Regions from separate parts of the Methylobacterium sp. ap11 genome, predicted to be linked through region 2. Evidence: riboswitches for the same ligand, from Rfam matches in the RefSeq annotation. Region 2 holds a riboswitch; each other region holds the start of a gene.
What was found. A riboswitch is a leader RNA that binds a small molecule or an ion and turns the genes downstream of it on or off. The one in region 2 is predicted to bind cobalamin.
Positions count from the first base shown of each region.

Region 1: another riboswitch for cobalamin. It lies ahead of BMX97_RS23585 (TonB-dependent siderophore receptor); the one in region 2 lies ahead of BMX97_RS21870 (TonB-dependent receptor).
Region 3: another riboswitch for cobalamin. It lies ahead of BMX97_RS26250 (CbtB domain-containing protein); the one in region 2 lies ahead of BMX97_RS21870 (TonB-dependent receptor).

Region 1 is NZ_FOEB01000020.1:53,169-56,421, forward strand. It holds gene BMX97_RS23580 (TAXI family TRAP transporter solute-binding subunit) at 1-730, shown strand, start outside; cobalamin riboswitch at 830-1,051, shown strand; gene BMX97_RS23585 (TonB-dependent siderophore receptor) at 1,240-3,253, shown strand, end outside.
Region 2 is NZ_FOEB01000017.1:36,012-39,264, reverse strand. It holds gene BMX97_RS21870 (TonB-dependent receptor) at 1-1,455, opposite strand, end outside; cobalamin riboswitch at 1,713-1,922, opposite strand; gene BMX97_RS32295 (hypothetical protein) at 2,233-2,748, shown strand; cobalamin riboswitch at 2,840-3,039, shown strand; gene BMX97_RS21865 (TonB-dependent receptor plug domain-containing protein) at 3,161-3,253, shown strand, end outside.
Region 3 is NZ_FOEB01000025.1:28,840-32,092, reverse strand. It holds gene BMX97_RS26260 (DUF1636 family protein) at 1-250, opposite strand, end outside; gene BMX97_RS26255 (CbtA family protein) at 247-999, opposite strand; gene BMX97_RS26250 (CbtB domain-containing protein) at 1,086-1,262, opposite strand; cobalamin riboswitch at 1,293-1,497, opposite strand; gene cobU (bifunctional adenosylcobinamide kinase/adenosylcobinamide-phosphate guanylyltransferase) at 1,619-2,131, shown strand; gene cobO (cob(I)yrinic acid a,c-diamide adenosyltransferase) at 2,128-2,733, shown strand; gene BMX97_RS26235 (prephenate dehydrogenase/arogenate dehydrogenase family protein) at 2,939-3,253, shown strand, end outside.

The sequences.
Region 1 (3,253 bases), on a different contig from region 2:
CCTCCTGCGCGGGGGCCGCGTCGACCTCGGCCTCGTCCAGGGCGAGTACGCCTACGAGGCCCTGGCGGGGCAGGGGGCTGCGCCGGCCGTCACCGTGGTCGCTCCGGTCTATTCGGCGCCGGGCCTGTTCGTGGTCCCGGCGGACGGGCCGATTCAGGCATTCGACGACCTGCGCGGCCGGCCGGTGGCGCTCGGTACCCGCAGCTCCGGCCTTACCGCCATGGGCCGCACTGTTTTACGCGGCGCGGGCCTCGACCCTGACCACGACATCCGGCCCGTCCTCCTCGACCATGCCGGCGACGGCCCGGCGATGCTGCGCGACGGTCGCGCCGCGGCGCTGTGGGGCGGCGGCACCGGATGGCCGGGCTTTCGGGCCGCGGCCACGGCACCCGGCGGGGCGCGATTCCTCGGCCCCCCCTTGAACGCGATCCCCGCGATCCTCGCCGCGAGCCCGTCCCTACGCCGCATGACCGTGCCGGCCGGCACCTTTCCGGGGCAGGCCGCGGCGATCGAGACGGTGGGGTCGTGGAGCTTCATCCTCGGCCGGCCCGGGCTCGACCCGGCGGCCGTCGCCCGCCTCGTCGCGGCGATCGACGCGGCGCGGCCGGCCTTGGCGCGGCGTCAGCCGCACGAGCGTCCGAGCGATCCCCGCGACCTCGCGGCGGCGGTCCCGGCCGCGTGGCTCCATCCGGCGACCGCCGCGTACCTGCGGCAGGTCGGCACGCCCTGAGCTCTGACAAGGCGAGATCCGTTGTGTTCCTGTGGACACAGGATGCGCAACGTTATTACAATGCGTTTCCGGTCTATTGCTGCAGCGCGGCGACCGTGGCACTTTCACGGCAGCCAAGGTTCCCCGGGCGTCACGCCCGGGGCTAAGAGGGAACCCGGTGCGCTCGGTCGGACAAGACCGTTCGGGCCAAACCGGGGCTGCCCCCGCAACTGTGAGCGGAGAGATCCCGCCGCCGACGGTCACTGGTGCGCCGCACCGGGAAGGCCAGGCGGGAGCGACGATCCGCGAGCCAGGAGACCTGCCTTCGGCGCGCGCCACGTCGGCGCGGTCACGTCCTGCGGGCGGTGCGGCCCGGGGGAGCGCTCGGGTCCGGCTGCCGCGTTCTAGGAACGCGGGATGCCGCCTGCCGCTCGTCCGTCCGCCCCGCACGGCAACATCGAGTGTGCTTCGTGAGAACCCGTCCGCCGCTTCGCCATCCTGCGCCCTCCCGCCGTCGCCGCTGCACCGCCCTGGCGGGCGCCGTCGCCGTCGGTCTCGCCGCGCCCGCGGCCCGCGCCCAGGAGAGCATCGCCCTCGACGAAGTCGTGGTGGAGGGCCCGCGCCCGGCCGCCGCGGCACCGGGCCTGCCGACGCTTCCGACTACGGCGTCCGGCACGATAGGCCTCATCGGCCCGACCGCGGGCTTCCGGGCCGACCGCGCGGTCAGCAGCACCAAGACCGACACGCTCCAGCGCGACGTGCCCCAGGTCGTCACCGTGGCGCCGCGCGAGGTCATCACCGATCTCGCCGCCACCCGGATCGACCGCGTCCTCACCTACACGCCGGGCGTGGCCCTGCAGAACAATTTCGGCGGGCTGACCATCTTCAGCTACGCCATCCGGGGCGTCACCACCTCGGAATTGTACAAGAACGGTTTTCCGCTCAACCGCGGCTTCCCACCGCCGCCCGACACCCAGAACGTCGAGCGGATCGAGGTGCTGAAGGGCCCCGGCGGCGGCCTGTTCGGGCGCAGCGACCCGGGCGGCCTCGTCAACATCATCACCAAGCAGCCGACGGCCGAGCGCTTCGTCGAGATGGGCGGGCTGTGGGGCTCGTTCGAGGAGGTCCGCGGCACGGTGGATTCCGGCGGCGCGCTGAACGAGGACGGCACGCTCCTCTACCGCTTCAACCTCGCGGCCGGGCGGCAGAACAGCTTCCGCGATTTCGTCGATGGCGACCGGCTGTTCGTCGCTCCCGTCGTGAGCTGGCAGGTCACGCCCGACACCAAGGTGACGGTCGAGACCGAGTTCCTGCGCAACCGCACGGTGTTCGACCGCGGCGTCATCGCGATCAACAACCGGCTCGGCTTCCTGCCGATCTCGCGCTTCCTCGGCGAGCCGGGCCAGAGCATCTACCAGACCAACGACTCGATGCAGATCCGGGTCGACCACCGCTTCGACGCCGACTGGCAGATGCGGCTTGCCACCTATCTCAACTCCAACTCGCTCACCGGCGAGGCGGTCGAGGTGCGGGGCATCGCCGCCGACAACCGCACCGTCCTGCGCGACCGCAACTACCGCAACTACCGCGCCGACATCGCGCTCGGCCAGGCCGAGCTGGTCGGACGCTTCGACACCGCCGGGATCGGCCACACCGTGCTGCTCGGCTTCGAGCGCGAGAGCACCGACGGCACCTACCAGCAGATCCGCTCCAACACCCGCACGAACCCGTATTCGCTCGACATCTACGCCCCGGCCTACGGCCAGCCGCTTCCGAACTACACGCGCCAGACCAACGGCATCGAGCAGGTCACCAACACCGCGCTCTACGCCCAGGACCAGATCGCGCTGTCGCCCGAGTGGAAGGCGATGGTCGGCGTGCGGTTCGATTTCTTCGAGCAGGCGTTCCGCGAGCGCAGCACCGGGGTCCGGAGCGACCAGACCTACTTCGCCGCCACGCCCCGGGCCGGCCTCGTCTACCAGCCGCTGCCGGAACTGTCGCTCTACGCCAATGTCGGCACGAGCTTCCGGCCGAATATCGGGCCGGACGCCGCGGCCTCCTCGTTCAACGGCCCGTTCGCGCCGGAGACCGGCCTCGGCTACGAGGTCGGCACCAAGCTCGACCTCTACGGCGGCGCCTTGAGCCTGACGGGCGCCGCCTTCCGGGTCGAGCGTCAGAACGTGCTCACCGCGGATCCCAACAACAGCGGTTTCTCGATCGCCGCCGGCGCGGTGCGCAGCCAGGGCTTCGAGTTCACGGCGGCCGGCCAGCTCTCGCCCTCGGTCAAGGTCCTGGCCGGCTACGTCTTCGCCGACGCGGTGGTCACCAAGGACAACGTGCTGCCGGTCGGCGCGCCCCTCATCAATGTGCCGCGCCATTCGGGCAGCCTGCTCGCCGTCTACGAGGCGCAGGAGGGACCCTGGAAGGGATTCGGGATCGGCGGCGGCGCGCGGGCGGTCGGCGAACGGGCCGGCGACGCGAATGGCGGCGCCTTCCGGCTGCCGGGCTACATCGCGGTCGATGCGCTGGCCTACTACAAGTGGG
Region 2 (3,253 bases):
GAACTGCGCGCCGGAGCGCAGGTCCTCGCGCTGAAGCGTCGGCAGGTCGAAGCGCACCCCCGTCACGAAGGACAGGCGATCGGTGAGCACCAGGCGGTCCTCGGCGAAGACCGAGGCCTGCCGGGTCGACGTCTGGTAGGCCGGGCTCGCCCGCCCGTTGACCGGGAAGAAGCCCGGGTCGTAACCCACGAGGGGGACGCTGGACGTCTGCTCGTCGAAGGTGAAGTTGTTGGTGTGACGGAACCCGATGTGGTTGACGTCGAACCCGGTGACGAACTGGTTTGGCAATCCGAGCAGGTTGCCCTTGAACGTTGCGTCGAGTCGGTTACCGATCTGCTCCTGGCTATGGTAGATCTCGGTGAAGGCCGAGCGATCGACGAGACCGGTGCCGCGATTGAAGGCGTATTGCTCGACGTCGAGCCAGTGCCGGCTGGAGGTCAGCCGGTAGGCCGTGTTGCGCACCGTGATGTCGGCGGAGGGCGACCACTCGGTCTTCAGCACGGTCCAGTTATCGGCCCAGGTGATCTTGGCGTCGCGGACGTTGTAGTTGTTGAACCGGATCCGATCGAGGATGCGGCCCTCGACCAGCGGCGTGCCCCAGTAGCGCATCGGCTCCTGGTAGCCGAGATCGTGCGACAGCGTGACGGCGAGGTCGGGGCTCGGCTGGAACAGCAGCGCCGCCGAGACCGCGAGGTTGCGGAAGTCCCCGTCCGGACGGACCCAGCCGTCGGACCGGTTGCCGCTGACGTTGAGGCGGTAGGCGAAGGTGTTGCCGAACTCGGCCTGACCGATCGGGCCGCCGGAATCGAAGGCGAGCCGCGCGGCGGCGTCGGTGCCGATGACGGCACGGGCGGCGTTGATCGGGACGAAGGTCGGCTTCTTCGGCACGATGTTGATCACGCCACCGATGGCGCCGTCGCCGTAGAGCACCGAGGATGGGCCGCGTAGCACCTCGATGCGCTCGACGTTCCAGGTGTCGAACGGGAACGTGACGGTGTTGGCCCCGACGTAGAACCGGGTGCCGTCATAGAGTTGCTGGATCGAGTTCGGGCCGGCGAAGCCGCGGCTCGTGAAGGCGCCGTTGCCGTTGCCCGGTTCGGCGATCGTGGTGATGCCGGTCGCGTCCTGCGTCAGGGCCTCGGCGACCGTGTTCTGCCCGCGCAGGCGGGCGGTGTCGCCGGAGACGATGTCGACGCTGGCGGGCGTCTCGAGCGGTGTCAGGCCGAGCCGGCTCGCGGCCCGGTCGGGTGTGCGCAGGTTCAGTCCGACCGGCGCGGCGCGCGTGAGGCTGACCCCACCTTCCCCCGCGATCTCGATCTGATCGAGGGCGACGATGTCCTGAGCGGCTGCGGTTCCGGCCAATCCGGTGCTGGCCAGGAGCGTCAGGGCGAGCGTACCGGGCGGCACGACGCGGGCGAGGACCCGACGATAGGGTTGGGAGGGAGTGGAGGGCATCGGTCTCGCTTCGGCATCCCACGTAGGCCTTCCGCTGTCGGGACATGGTCGTCCGACGGCCCGGGCGCGGACGGTCGAGGTCGGGCGTGATGACCTGTGAACGGCGCGTGATCGTGTCGTGGAGCGGGACATGCGGAGCGAAGGTCGCGGGCGCGCTTGCAGTGGCACGTCACCGCGAACGAGGCCTCGAACCGTCATCCCGCGACAGGATAACGGCCTTCGGACACCCGTCAGAACACCCCGCCTGACGCGTTTCGCGTGTGACCACGGCTGACGGCAGGTCTCCTGGCTCGCGGGTCACTGCCACTCGTCGTCTTCCCAGGCGCGAGGACCCAGTGACATGATGACGAGGAGGCTCGCCGCTTACAGTTGCGGGGGCAGCCGCGGCATTGGCCAGGGAGGAAGCCCCGTCCTCACCGCGTTCCCATTTTGATTCCCGAGGGGAAACCATCGTAGATCGTGATAGCCGAGTGGGCCGTGCGATCAATACGATGTTTCAGTCTGCTGTGAGATGTATCAAAAAAAGCACACGCATCGGATGCTAACGAGCGGCAATTCCGAGCATCGGCCATGCACACCATTTATGGACCCCCAAGGGCGGGCGAATAACAACCTTGGATTTCGGCTGCGACTGTCCGCATGACTGCCAAAGCATGCCGTGGCACTTCAGGACACGGACCGCACGGGGCCGCTTGCAACTATAGGAATTTCGATTGTGATTTGCGACGATATTGGAAAACCTCTGCAACAAGCGATTTGCTATATCGGAACGCTGTAATGTCCCAGAATGAAAATCCGATAAAACGCCAGGTTTTTGGATGGCACAGCCTGCAAATCGAGACATTCGACGATGGAGCGATATTCGCAACGTTCAAAGCCACAGACCCGTTGACGCTGAACATTGCCTCACGTCGCAAAGACGCGCATTTTCGAATCAGAGCCTGTTTCAAAAGACACAAGCCGACTGATCTTGACGACGATGATAGCCTGCGCGCAGTCTTTGCTCCAAGATCCAAATCATCGCGTGGAGCGCTTGTGCATGATCTCTGCCAGATCATAGACGATATCACCTACTTGAGCCTCACTCCTAAAATGGTCTGTGAGTCACTCGGCATAACGTCCGCCCAGCGCGAAACGATGACGCGCGATGGATTGTTGAGGTCGTCAGGCCAAGCCAGCTTCCAATCCGACAACCGAGTCGGTTATTACAAGCTCTATTCGCCACACAGTGTCAGAGAGATCATACTCGGCGAGCAGCGTTCCGCGATCCCACCGGCAGACACCCAGGATTGACGAAGCCTAGCCCCAACGGCTGCCGGATGCGGCCATCACGCAACAACGGGGCGGTTCCCGCAGGAACACGATTGACCGGACTTGGCCGGGATGGGAGGACTAGCGTGACGGTTCCCTTCCGGGGGACGAGAAAGGGAATGCGGTGAGGCGCGAGCCGAATCCGCGGCTGCCCCCGCAACTGTAAGCGGCGAGCCTTCCACCACCTCACGTCACTGGGTGCTTGCGCCTGGGAAGACGGTGGCAGGCACTGACCCGCGAGCCAGGAGACCTGCCGTCAGCCGTGGTCACACGCGAAACGCGTCAGACGGGGTGTTCTGATGGGTGTCCGAAGGCCGTTATCCTGTCGCGGGATGACGGTTCGAGGCCTCGTTCGCGGTGACGTGCCACTGCCGTCTCCCGAGGCTCGAAGCCCGTGTCCCGTCTCGTCTGCCCCGCCCTCCGGCGCGTGCTCGCGCTGTCCTGCGCGGCCCCCGGTCTCCTCTGCGCGCCCGCTCTCGCGCAGCAG
Region 3 (3,253 bases), on a different contig from region 2:
CGGCGGAGGCCGCCGGGTCGAGGTCGCCGTAGACGTAGGTCCAGCGGCCGGGGCTCGCGACCGCGACCGTGCAGGACCGCTTGCAGACCGAGAGGCACTCCACCGGCTCGATCGTGACCGGCGCGCCCGGCCGGGCGGCCAGCGCGGCGGCCAGCGCCTCGTGCAGGCGGGCCCCGGCGCGGGGGCCGTCGGCCGGATCGGCCGCGCCGCGGCAGGTGGTGCAGACGTAGAGGGTGACGGGATCGCTCACGCCGCCACCCCGCTGCGGACGGGATCTCTCGTCCGTCCCACAACCGCGCCCCAGGCCCAGCCGAAGGCGAGGCCGAGCACCGCCCAGAAGGTGAAGCCGATGGCGAGCGACCGGGCAGCGAACTGCGCCGCGAAGACCGGCGGCATGGCCGAGATCTCTTCCGGCCCGTGCGGCGCCCCCCAGACATGCGGCGCAACGAGGAGGGCGAGGCCGATGCCGATCGCCGCCGGGCCGCGGCGGATCGCGATCAGGTAGAGGCCGATCGCCGTGGCGAGCGCGGTCGCCACCCACCAGAGCTGGCGCGATTCGAGGCCCGCCGCGGCGATGCCGGGCAGTTCCGGCGGCAGCCCGATCGCAGGCGCGAGGCCGGCGGCCAGGAAGCCGCCGATGCCGAACTTGAGCGCTTCACCGGGCGTCACGGTGCGGCCGGTCGCGACCAGCACGGCGCCGAGCAGCAGGGCGTAGCCGACGCCGCTCACCAGGGTGGCGAGCGCCGTGAAGGCGAGGCGCGGCAGGCCGGGGGCGGGCTGCCATTGCGGCTCGCCGCCATGGTCGTGGCCGGCATGGGCCAGCACGATCAGCGGGTTGGTGAAGGCCTTGCCGGCGTAGGCCGGCCCGGCGGTCTCGGCCGTCTCGTACTTCTCCGCCGCCAGGATCAGCGGCGAGGTGAGGGCGAATTGCAGCACGGACGCCACGCAGGCGGCCAGGAAGCCGGCGACCAAGGCCGCGGCGAGCAGTCGTTTCGTCATCGAGGGATCACCTGCACGACCAACGGGAAACGGGCCCGGGCCCCGTGAGGGCGCAGGCCGCGCAGCCGCGTTCGGTCAAGCCCTGGTCAGTGGCAGGGGAAGTTGGCGGAGTGGCGCCAGTCGTGCGCGGCGTTGTGCAGGGCGACCACGGGCGCGAAGCCCGAGACGAACAGCAGGCCGACGCCGAGGGTGGCGGCCAGGAGCACGGCGCTCAGGCGCTCGCCGACCAGGGCGGGGGAGAGGGTACGGGTGATCGCGACCATGACGAAGCTCCTGCCGCCCCACCGGCGGCGTCGAGAGGAAAGGATGACGGCAGGTCTCCTGGCTCGCGGGCTCTCAAAACCGACCCACCGCCTTCCCGGATCGCTCCAGTGGCCGATGGCGGGCCGTAATCGTCCGCTCACAGTTGCGGGGGCAGCCGCGGCAGGCCGAGACGATCCCGGTTTCCGCGTTCCCTTTTCACCTCGTGATCGAGGCACCGTCTCCTCGACCCTAGCCGCTCGCCTGCGGGCTTGCAATCGCCGCGCCGTGCCCCGACACCCCCCATTCGATGGATTTCCACCCGACCCCCGCGCCCGAGGAGAGTTCCGTGCCGGACGAGACCCGCGCCGCGCCGCGCCTGACCCTGGTGCTGGGCGGTGCCCGCTCGGGCAAGAGCGCCTATGCCGAGGGGCTGGTCTCGGCGCAGGCCGGCCCGTGGCTCTACGTCGCGACGGCGCAAGGGTGGGACGACGAGATGCGCGAGCGCATCGCCCTCCACCGCGCCCGCCGGCCGCCGCCCTGGGAGACCGTGGACGCGCCACGCGACCTCGCCGGGGCGATCCGCCGGGCGCCGCTGGGCCGGCCGGTGCTGGTCGACTGCCTGACGCTGTGGCTCACCAACGCGATGCTGGACGAGAAGGCCGACCTCGCCGCCGAGGTCGCGGACCTGCTCGCGGCCTGCGCCGAGGCGCCCGGACCCCTGGTGCTGGTCTCGAACGAGGTCGGCTTCGGCATCGTGCCCGAGAATGCGCTCGCCCGCCGGTTCCGCGACGAGGCCGGCCGCCTGCACCAGCGCTTGGCCGCGCTCGCCGACCGGGTGGTGCTGGTGGTGGCGGGCCTGCCGATGACGATCAAGGGAGAGACACGATGAGCGACGACGAGGCGGCGCGCCACCGCGCCAAGATGGAGAAGCGCAAGGCGGTCCAGGACGCCGAGGTGGCGGAGAAGACGATCGAGAAGGGGTTGCTCATCGTCCATACCGGCCCCGGCAAGGGCAAGTCGACCGCGGCCTTCGGGCTGATGCTGCGGGCGCTCGGCCGCGGCTGGCGGGTCGGGGTGGTGCAGTACATCAAGGGCGCCTGGGAGACCGGCGAGCGCTTCGCCCTCGACCGCTTCGCCGACCAGGTCGAGTGGCACACGATGGGGGAGGGCTTCACCTGGGAGACGCAGGACCGCGACCGCGACGTCGCGGCCGCCCGCGCCGCCTGGGCGAGGACCGAGGCGCTGATGGCCGATCCGGCGATCCGGCTCCTCGTCCTCGACGAGCTCAACATCGCGCTGCGCTACGACTACCTGCCGCTCGCCGAGGTGGTGGAGGCCCTGAGCCGGCGCCGGCCCGACCTGCACGTCGTGGTCACCGGCCGCAACGCCAAGCCGGAGCTGGTCGCCGCCGCCGACCTCGTGACCGAGATGACCCTCGTGAAGCACCATTTCACGGCCGGGGTGAAGGCGCAGGAGGGGATCGAGTTCTAACTGAAGGGCGCCGATTGACGGTGCCGGCCAGCTGCGGCTACAGGCTCGGCCATGACCAGCGCCCTCCCGACCGGACTCTATCCCGCGCCGCATCCCTAAGCGGCGGAGTGCTCGTCATCTCTCAACCGCTACGACGTGTCGGCGGTTGAGGCTTCTTTCGAAAGTTCCAGGCCCGCCGACCTCGCCCACCGCCGAGGTCTCTCCCGTGCCGTTTCCCCTCGACACCCCCGTTTCGGTCGGCCTGATCGGCTTCGGCGCGTTCGGCCGCCTCGTCGCCGCGCATCTGGCGCCGCACGCCGAGTTGCGCGTCCACGACCCGTTCGTGCCCGACGGCGCGATCGCGGAAGCCGGCGCCGCGCCCGCTACGCTCGCCGAGGCCGCCGCCTGCCCGGTGGTGATCCTGGCCACTCCCGTCTCGACCCTCGCCGCGGTGGTGGAGGGCGTCACCCCGCACCTGCGGCCGGGCGCCCTCGTCCTCGATGTCGGCTCGGTGAAGGTGCGCCCGGCCGAGATCATGCGG